DNA from 2 places in the Bradyrhizobium sp. F1.4.3 genome. Region 2 is predicted to be linked to the other one. Evidence: predicted binding sites of a transcription regulator. Region 2 holds the regulator's gene; the other holds the start of a gene.
What was found. The regulator PhoB, encoded in region 2, activates phosphate uptake and scavenging genes when phosphate is short. The targets are predictions, from matches to a motif close to TGTCATNNANCTGTCAT.
Positions count from the first base shown of each region.

Region 1 (4,886 bases), on a different contig from region 2:
GTCGGTGAGGACCTCGATCACCTCGTCGACCTTGTCCGGCTCGACGATCGCGATCATGCCGATGCCGCAATTGAAGGTGCGCAGCATTTCGAGCTCGGCGATGCCGGCCTGCGCGGCCAGCCATTTGAACACCGGCAGCACCGGCAGGCGCGCCAGATCGATGCCGACGCCGAGGTTCTTCGGCAGCACGCGCGGAATGTTGTCGGTGAAACCGCCGCCCGTGATGTGGGCGAGGCCCTTCACCGCCCCGGTCTCGCGGATCGCGCGCAGGCAGGATTTGACGTAGAGCCGGGTCGGCGTCAGCAGCACGCCGCCGAGCGTCATGACCGGCGAAAACGGCGCCTGCGCCTCGAAGCCGAGGCCGGACTGCTCGACAATCTTGCGCACCAGCGAGAAGCCGTTGGAGTGCACGCCTGACGAAGCAAGCCCGATCACGGCGTCGCCCGCGGCGATGTCCTTGCGCGGCAGCAGCGTGCCCCGCTCGGCCGCGCCGACGGCAAAGCCGCCGAGATCATAGTCGCCGTCCTTGTAGAGGCCGGGCATTTCGGCGGTCTCGCCGCCGATCAGGGCGCAACCTGACTCGCGGCAGCCTTCGGCGACGCCGGCGACGATCGCCGCGGTCGCCTCCGGATCGAGCTTGCCGCAGGCAAAATAGTCGAGGAAAAACAGCGGCTCGGCGCCCTGGACCACGAGGTCGTTGACGCTCATGGCGACGAGGTCGATGCCGATCCCACCATGCAGGCCGGTCTCGATTGCGATCTTGACCTTGGTGCCGACGCCGTCGGTGGCGGCGACCAGCACGGGATCCTTGAAGCCGGCCGCCTTGAGGTCAAACAGGCCGCCGAAGCCGCCGATCTCGGCATCGGCGCCGGGCCGTGCGGTGGCGCGCACCATCGGCTTGATCAGGTCGACCAAGCGGTTGCCCGCGTCGATATCGACGCCTGAATCGGCGTAAGTGAGGCCGTTTTTGCGGTCGGTCATGCCCGATTTCCAGTGGGTTTGCGGCTGGTTACGTCGAATTCCGGGGACGCGCAATGGCTCGCATGGCGCCCCGTCCTATACTATGTAGATATCAACCGGTTCAGCCTTCAAACGGGCCGGATTTGAGGTCAGGCCGGGTGCCGGGAAGCGCCGCGTGAGTATTCCGAATATCATTACCCTGGGCCGCATCATGCTGGTCCCGATCATCGTCTGGGCCATCGTGTCGAGCCAAATGGAGGTGGCGTTTGCCGTGTTCCTGATCGCCGGCATCAGCGACGCTGTCGACGGCTTCCTGGCCAAGCGTTTCAACATGACGAGCGAGCTCGGCGCGCTGCTCGACCCGCTCGCCGACAAGGCGCTCTTGGTCTCGATCTACCTAGCGCTCGGCATCTGGGGTGACATCCCGCGCTGGATCGTGATCCTGGTCGTCTCCCGCGACATCATGATCGTTGCCGCCGTGATCGTGTCCTGGCTGTTCGACAAGCCGGTCGAGATGAAGCCGTCGAAGGTATCCAAGCTCAACACAGCGGCCCAGGTCGCCTACGCGGCCTTGGTGCTGGCCGCGCTTGCCTTCGGCTTCAAGGCGGCGCCCTATGATATAATCCTGATGGGCTTCGTCACGATCTTCACGCTCTCCTCCGTATCGCTCTATCTCGTCGAGTGGCTGAGGCACATGAGCACGATCGACGCCAAATGAGCTCGGAAACGGCCCCGCAAAAGGCCAACTCCGGCTCGATTAAGTTGAATCTCTTCAAGCGAAGCCGGCGCGCCGGCATGGAGCAAAGCAAGCGTGGCAGGCCGCGTTCATCCCCGACAATTGGCGTTTTCGCTTCCGCATGCGGAAAGCCTGAGCCGGGACAATTTCCTTGAAGGCCCCGCCAACGCCGCCGGCCTCGCCCTGATCAACGGCTGGCCGGAATGGCCGAACCGGATCATGTGGCTCGCTGGCCCCGAAGGAAGCGGCAAGAGCCACCTTGCCGCGATCTGGGCCGAGGACGCCGGCGCCCGCTCCACCACCGCCAATGCCCTGACCGCCACCGCCGTCCCCGGCGCGCTCGCCACCGGCGCGCTGGTGGTCGAGGATCTCAAGGCGAAGGATTTCGACGAGCGCGCGCTCTTCCATCTGATGAACCTTGCGCGTGAGGACGACGCCTACATCCTGTTCACCGGACGCGAGGTGCCGGCGGCGCTGGACGTCGAGCTCCGCGACCTCCGCTCCCGGCTTCGGACGATCCCCGTGATCTCGCTACTGCCGCCGGACGACCTGCTCTTCCGTGGCCTGATCGTCAAATTCTGCGCCGACCGCCAGCTCAGCGTGGACGAGAGCGTGGTGAGCTACCTCGCCATCCGCCTGGAGCGCTCCTCGGCCGCCGCCCGGCAGGCCGTGGAACTGCTCGACAGCGAGGCCCTGCGGCTCGGGCGCCCGGTCACCCGGGCCCTGGCGGCCGAGCTGCTGCGGGACACCTGATCCAGATGACTGCGCTCACGCCGCTTGACGCCGTGGGGCGGCGGAACATCAATGTCATCGAAACGTCATCGCGCTCACACATGCTCCCGCCGGTTTTGCGCATAGGCCGCAAAGTATGGCGAGACAGGATGGACCGACTTCTAATGGACTCTGCGCAAGCCGTTGAAATCAAAGATAAAGCCCCGGAACCCGAGGGCCTGCCGGCAATCGCATCCAGCCCCGAGCGATTCATCAATCGCGAGCTCTCCTGGCTGCATTTCAACCGTCGCGTCCTGGAGGAATCGGTCAATCCCAGCCACCCGGTGCTGGAGCGGGTGCGATTCCTGTCGATTTCAGCGAATAACCTCGACGAGTTCTTCATGGTCCGCGTCGCCGGCATCAAGGCCCAAGTGCGCGAGGGCATCGCCGAGCGCAGCCCGGACGGCCTGACGCCGTCCGAGCAACTCACGCTGATCAACCACACCGTCTCCCAGCTGGCGTCCGACCAACAGGCGATCTGGGCCGACCTGCGCGGCACGCTCGCAGGCGTCGGCATCGTGCTGGTCGACGGCAAGGAGGTCACCAAGGCGGAGCGGACCTGGCTCGAGGACTATTTCCTCAACAACGTGTTCCCCTTGCTGACGCCGCTCGCGATCGATCCGGCCCACCCCTTCCCGTTCATCCCGAGCCTCGGCTTCACCATCGCGCTCCAGCTCACGCGCGCCGTCGACGGCAAGCAGATGAACGCGCTGATCCGCATGCCCGGCAAGATCGACCGCTTCATCCGCCTGCCGGCCGACGGCAAGGTGGTGCGCCTGATCTCGCTGGAGCAGGTCACCGGTCTTTTCATCAACCGCCTGTTCCCGGGCTACAATCTCCACGGCCAGGGCGCCTTCCGCATCATCCGCGACTCCGAGCTCGAAATCGAGGAAGAGGCCGAGGACCTCGTCCGCCTGTTCGAGACCGCGCTGAAGCGGCGCCGCCGCGGCTCGGTGATCCGGCTCGAGATCGACGCCAAGATGCCGGAGCAGCTGCGCAGCTTCGTGCAGCACGCGCTGTCGGCCGCCGACGACGAGGTGTTTCTGGTCGACGGCGTGCTCGCCATGAACGAACTCTCGCAGCTCACCCGGCTCGACCGGCCCGACCTCGAATTCACCCCTTACGTGCCGCGCCATCCCGAGCGCGTCCGCGAGCATGGCGGCGACATTTTTGCCGCGATCCGGCAGAAAGACCTCGTCGTCCACCATCCTTATGAATCCTTCGACGTGGTGGTGCAGTTTCTCCAGCAAGCCGCGCGCGATCCCGACGTCGTCGCTATCAAGCAGACGCTCTACCGTACCTCCAACAACTCGCCGATCGTGCGCGCACTTGCGGAAGCCGCCGAAGCCGGCAAATCCGTCACCGCGCTGATCGAGCTAAAGGCGCGCTTCGACGAAGAGGCCAACATCCGCTGGGCGCGCGACCTCGAACGCGCCGGCGTGCAAGTCGTCTACGGCTTCCTCGAACTGAAGACGCACGCAAAACTCTCGATGGTGGTGCGCCGCGAGGGCGGCAGCCTCACAACTTACGTCCACACCGGCACCGGCAATTATCATCCGGTCACCGCGCGCATCTACACTGACCTGTCCTATTTCACCTCGGAACCGACCATCGGCCGCGATGCCGCACGCGTGTTCAACTTCATCACCGGTTATGCGGCGCCGAGCGACCTGGAAAAGATGGCGGTGTCGCCGCTGACGCTGCGCAAGCGCATCATCCAGCACATCCAGGGCGAGACCGAGCACGCCCGGCACGGCAAGCCCGGCGCGGTCTGGATGAAGATGAATGCGCTGGTCGACCCCGACATCATCGATGCGCTCTACGAGGCATCACAGGCGGGCGTGCAGGTCGAACTCGTGGTGCGCGGCATCTGCTGCCTGCGGCCCGGCATCCCCGGCCTGTCGGAGAACATCCGCGTCAAATCGATCATTGGACGCTTTCTGGAACACGGCCGAATCTACTGCTTCGGCATGGGCCAGGGCCTGCCGAGCGCGAAAGCGGCTGTGTATATCTCGTCGGCCGACATGATGCCGCGCAACCTCGACCGCCGCGTCGAGGTGCTGTGTCCGCTGCAGAATCCCACGGTGCATCAGCAGGTCCTCGAACAGATCATGGTCGCGAACCTGAAGGACAATGAGCAGAGCTGGCAATTGTTGCCGGACGGGTCCTCAACGCGTATGAAGACCGCGAAGGGCGAGGAGCCTTTCAACGTCCACAACTACTTCATGACAAATCCGAGTCTGTCTGGCCGTGGAAAGTCGCTCAAGGAATCCTCGCCGCGTCGTCTCACGCGCCGGAACGAACGCAATCAGTCCTGACCGGAGATTGCCGTGAAACGGCCGCGCAAGCGTGGCGCTAGCGTCGCGGTCATCGACATCGGCTCCAATTCGGTTCGTCTCGTCGTCTACGAGGCGCTGGC
Region 1 covers NZ_JBEPRN010000015.1:35,359-40,244, reverse strand. Annotated here, with positions in the region: gene purM (phosphoribosylformylglycinamidine cyclo-ligase) at 1-981, opposite strand, end outside; gene ABIB73_RS29105 (CDP-alcohol phosphatidyltransferase family protein) at 1,136-1,678, shown strand; gene ABIB73_RS29100 (P-loop NTPase family protein) at 1,772-2,449, shown strand; gene ABIB73_RS29095 (RNA degradosome polyphosphate kinase) at 2,593-4,785, shown strand; gene ppx (exopolyphosphatase) at 4,798-4,886, shown strand, end outside.
Region 1: a site for PhoB is predicted at 2,502-2,518, ahead of ABIB73_RS29095 (RNA degradosome polyphosphate kinase). Genes of this name have one in related genera too.

Region 2 (4,886 bases):
TGGGCGCCATCGGCCGATCCGCCCGTGCTCGGCGCGCTCGGGCCGATGTACGGCACGCTCGTCACCTCCTTCATCGCGATGCTGATCGCGATTCCGGTCGGTCTGGGCATTGCAATCTTCCTGACCGAGCTCTGCCCGCAATGGCTGCGCCGTCCGATCGGCATGGCGATCGAGCTGCTCGCCGGCATCCCCTCGATCATCTACGGCATGTGGGGTTTCTTTGTGCTGGGCCCGTTCCTGGCCAACACCTTCCAGCCCTTCATGATCAAGATATTCGACGGCATCCCCGTGCTGGGTGCGATCTTCGCCGGTCCGCCGTCCTATCTCAGCCTGTTCAACGCCGCGCTGATCCTCGCCATCATGGTGCTGCCCTTCATCACCTCGATCTCGGTCGACGTATTCAAGACCGTGCCGCCGGTGCTGAAAGAGGCGGCTTACGGCGTCGGCTGCACCACCTGGGAAGTCGTCCGCAGCGTGGTCATCCCCTACACCCGCGTCGGCGTCATCGGCGGCGTCATGCTGGCGCTGGGACGCGCGCTCGGCGAGACCATGGCGGTGACCTTCATCATCGGCAACTCGTTCCGCATCTCGTCGTCGATCTTCGCGCCGGGCACCACGATCTCGGCGGCGATCGCCAGCGAGTTCGCCGAGAGCGACGGCCTGCACCAGTCCGGCCTGATCCTGCTCGGCCTGCTGCTGTTCGTACTGACGTTCTTCGTGCTCGCGGCAGCGCGGCTGATGCTGATGCGGCTGGAAAAGAAGGCGGGGAATTGACGCCATGAACCCGATCTATTCACGCCGCCGCCGCAAGGACATCGTCGTCCGCGGGCTCTGCATCGCCGCCGCCGCCTTCGGCGTCACCTGGCTCGCGCTGATCCTGATCACGCTGCTTTACAACGGCCTGGCCGGTCTCAACGTCCAGCTCTTTACTGAGAACACGCCGCCGCCCGGCTCGACCGAGGGCGGCCTGCTCAACGCCATCGTCGGCTCGCTGATCATGACGGTGCTCGGCGTCGGCATCGGCGCGCCGCTCGGCATGTTCGCCGGCACCTATCTCGCCGAGTACGGCCGCAACGACAAGCTGACCTCGGTGATCCGCTTCATCAACGACATCCTCTTGTCGGCGCCCTCGATCATCATCGGCCTGTTTATCTATGGCGCCGTGGTGGTGCCGATGCGCGGCTTCTCGGCAATCGCGGGCGCACTGGCGCTCGCCGTCATCGTGATCCCGGTGGTGCTGCGCACGACCGAGGACATGCTGCTCCTGGTGCCGAACGCGCTGCGCGAGGCGGCCTCCGCGCTCGGCCTGCCGCGCTCGCTGGTGATCAAGCGCATCGCCTATCGCGCTGCGCGCTCCGGCCTCATCACCGGCGTGCTGCTCGCAACCGCCCGCGTCGCCGGTGAAACCGCGCCGCTGCTCTTCACCGCGCTGTCGAACCAGTTCTTCAGCCTCAGCCTGAACAAGACGATGGCGAACCTGCCGGTCACCATCAACAACTTCGTGCAGAGCCCCTACGCTTACTGGAAGCAGCTGGCCTGGAGCGGGGCGCTGCTCATCACCCTGACCGTGCTTGCCCTTAACATTGGCGCGCGCATCCTTGGCGCCGAGAGGACCGCAAAATGAGTGATCTTTCCGTATCAATGAGCGCGGCCGGCGGGCTTCCCCAGACGCCAACGCTGCCCGAGGCGCCGGCCAAGGTGACGGTGCGCAATCTCAATTTCTATTACGGCGAGCACCATGCGCTGAAGAACATCAACCTGGCGCTCGGCACCAACCGCGTCACGGCGTTCATCGGCCCGTCGGGCTGCGGCAAGTCGACCCTGCTGCGCATCTTCAACCGGATGTACGATCTCTATCCGGGCCAGCGTGCCACCGGTCAGCTCATGCTCGACCAGACCAACATCCTCGACACCAAGCTCGACCTCAATCTGCTGCGCGCGCGGGTCGGCATGGTGTTCCAGAAGCCGACGCCGTTCCCGATGACGATCTACGAGAACATCGCCTTCGGCATCCGCCTCTATGAGAAGATCTCGAAGTCGGAGATGGACGGCCGTGTCGAGAAGGCGCTGCGGGGCGGCGCGCTCTGGAACGAGGTCAAGGACAAGCTCAACGCCTCCGGGCTGTCGCTCTCCGGCGGCCAGCAGCAGCGCCTCTGCATCGCCCGCACGGTCGCGGTGCGGCCCGAGGTGATTCTGTTCGACGAGCCCTGCTCGGCGCTCGATCCGATCTCGACCGCCAAGGTCGAGGAGCTGATTCAGGAATTGTCCGAGAACTACACGATCGCGATCGTCACCCACAACATGCAGCAGGCGGCACGCGTCTCCGACAAGACCGCCTTCATGTATCTCGGCGAGCTGATCGAGTTCGACGACACCAGCAAGATCTTTACCTCGCCGACCGATCGGCGCACGCAGGACTACATCACCGGCCGCTTCGGCTGAGGAGACAGGACATGGGTTCCGAACATACCGCAAAGGCCTTCGACACCGACCTCCAGGAACTCACTCGGCTGGTCGCCGAGATGGGCGGCCTCGCCGAGCGCATGATCGTCGATTCCGTCGATGCGCTGATCCGCCGCGACGTCCCGCTCGGCCAGCGCGTGGTCGCAACCGACGTCGAGATCGACGCGCTTCAGAAGAAGATCGAGGAGCGCGCCGTGCTCACCATCGCGCGCCGCCAGCCGATGGCGATCGACCTGCGCGAGATCGTCGGTGCGATGCGCGTCGCGACCGATCTCGAGCGCATTGGCGACCTCGCCAAGAACATGGGCAAGCGCGTCGCGGCGCTGGAGACCGATTTTCATCCGCTCAAGCTGTTCCGCGGCCTCGAGCACATGACCGACCTCGTGCAGCAGCAGGTCAAATCGGTGCTGGACGCCTATGCCGCGCACGACCTGCCGGCGGCGATGGCGGTGTGGAAGGGCGACGAGGAAGTCGACGCCATCTGCACCTCGCTGTTCCGCGAGCTCCTTACCTACATGATGGAGGATCCGCGCAACATCTCGTTCTGTATCCACCTGATGTTCTGCGCCAAGAACATCGAGCGGATCGGTGACCACGCCACCAATATCGCCGAGACCGTGTTCTACATGATCGAAGGTCAGGCGATGACCGACAAACGCCCGAAGGGTGATATGACGACCTTCGCCACGACGGTTCCGAATACTTGAACACTTAAGGAGCGACGACCCGATGGGCGCACGCATTATGGTGGTTGAGGATGAGGAAGCTCTCACCGAGCTGCTTCGCTACAACCTGGAAGGCGACGGCTATGACGTCGAGACGGTGATGCGCGGCGACGACGCCGACACCCGCCTCAAGGAGCACATCCCCGACCTGATCGTGCTCGACTGGATGCTGCCGGGCCTCTCCGGGATCGAGTTGTGCCGGCGCTTGCGTGCCCGGTCCGACACCAAGCAGCTCCCGATCATCATGCTCACCGCGCGCGGCGAGGAGAGCGAGCGGGTGCGCGGACTTGCGACCGGGGCCGACGACTACATCGTCAAGCCGTTCTCGGTGCCGGAGCTCCTGGCACGCGTGAAGGGACTGCTCAGGCGCGCAAGCCCCGAGCGGCTCGCCACCGTACTGGCTTTTGGCGACATCGAGCTCGACCGGGAAAAACGCCGCGTGGCGCGCTCGGGCCGGCCGATCGATCTCGGCCCGACCGAATATCGCCTGCTCGAGTTCTTCCTGGAGCATCCCGGCCGCGTGTTCTCGCGCGAGCAGTTGCTCGACAGTGTCTGGGGTCGTGACATCTACATCGACGAGCGCACCGTCGACGTGCATATCGGCCGCCTGCGCAAGCTGCTCAATCTCGGCCGCGAGCAGGACCCGATCCGCACCGTGCGCGGCGCGGGCTATGCGCTAGATGATCGCTTTGCGAAGGCGGAGCAGGCGTAAGGCTGGGGGCGTTGTGTTAGCGGATTGCAGCCACGTTCTCAGTGTCGTCCCGGACAAGCGTAAGCGCAGATCCGGGACCCATAACCACAGGGCGTAGTTGTTGCGCGAAGAAGGTAACCCCGAGTCTCCGTAGCCACATCTTGCAGTGGCTATGGGTCCCGGATCTGCGCGCGCTTAGGGCGCGCTTGTCCGGGACGACATCGAGTTTGCTGGGCCGTCATCGTGTGACGGCTCCATCTTGATTTCAGAACTGACTCACCGCGCGGGCTTCGGTGCCGCCCGTCGGCGATCCGCCGCCGGCTGGTACGCGACGCGCGAATGCTGGGCGCAATAGGGCAGGCCGGAGAGCGCCTTGCCGCCGCAGAAGAAGAAATCCGGGCTCGAAGGATCGCCGACCGGCCAGTGGCAGGTCGCCTCGTTCAATTCGAGCAGCGACAGCCGCTGGCTCATCGGCACCACGTTGTCGTAGGTGACCGGATCAGGCTCCACCTCGACCTCGAAGGCCTGCGCCAGCGCGGTGTTGCCGCGCGCGATCGGCCGGGTCACCCGCATCATGTGCTGCGCGGGACGCGCCTTGCGCGGCCTCGGCGCCGCCGAAGACGGGCTCTTGGCGCGGCCGGACAACCCGAGCCTGTGCACCTTGCCGATCACGGCGTTGCGGGTCACATTGCCGAGCTCGGCTGCGATCTGGCTGGCCGAAAGTCCGGCCTCCCAGAGCTTTTTCAGCTGTTCGACGCGATCGTCGGACCAGGTCAAAACCGTCATTGCACCCTTTCCTTCGTCGCGCGCCTGCCATTCTGGGGCTGCACAACGAATGCCTAAGCCTCGAAAAACCCGTGCCGTCAGAATCCCTTAAGGCTCGCCGGGCGCGCCAATAACGCCCGAACGTTTACGCCGGTACATGAGGACCTAGAGGATCAGAACTGCTGCACGAGATGTCGTATCTGACAAGCCAAACGCTACAATATGGCGTGACTCGCGCGCAA
Region 2 covers NZ_JBEPRN010000008.1:92,546-97,431, forward strand. Annotated here, with positions in the region: gene pstC (phosphate ABC transporter permease subunit PstC) at 1-774, shown strand, start outside; gene pstA (phosphate ABC transporter permease PstA) at 779-1,624, shown strand; gene pstB (phosphate ABC transporter ATP-binding protein PstB) at 1,621-2,442, shown strand; gene phoU (phosphate signaling complex protein PhoU) at 2,454-3,170, shown strand; gene phoB (phosphate regulon transcriptional regulator PhoB) at 3,193-3,900, shown strand; gene ABIB73_RS21555 (GcrA family cell cycle regulator) at 4,156-4,665, opposite strand.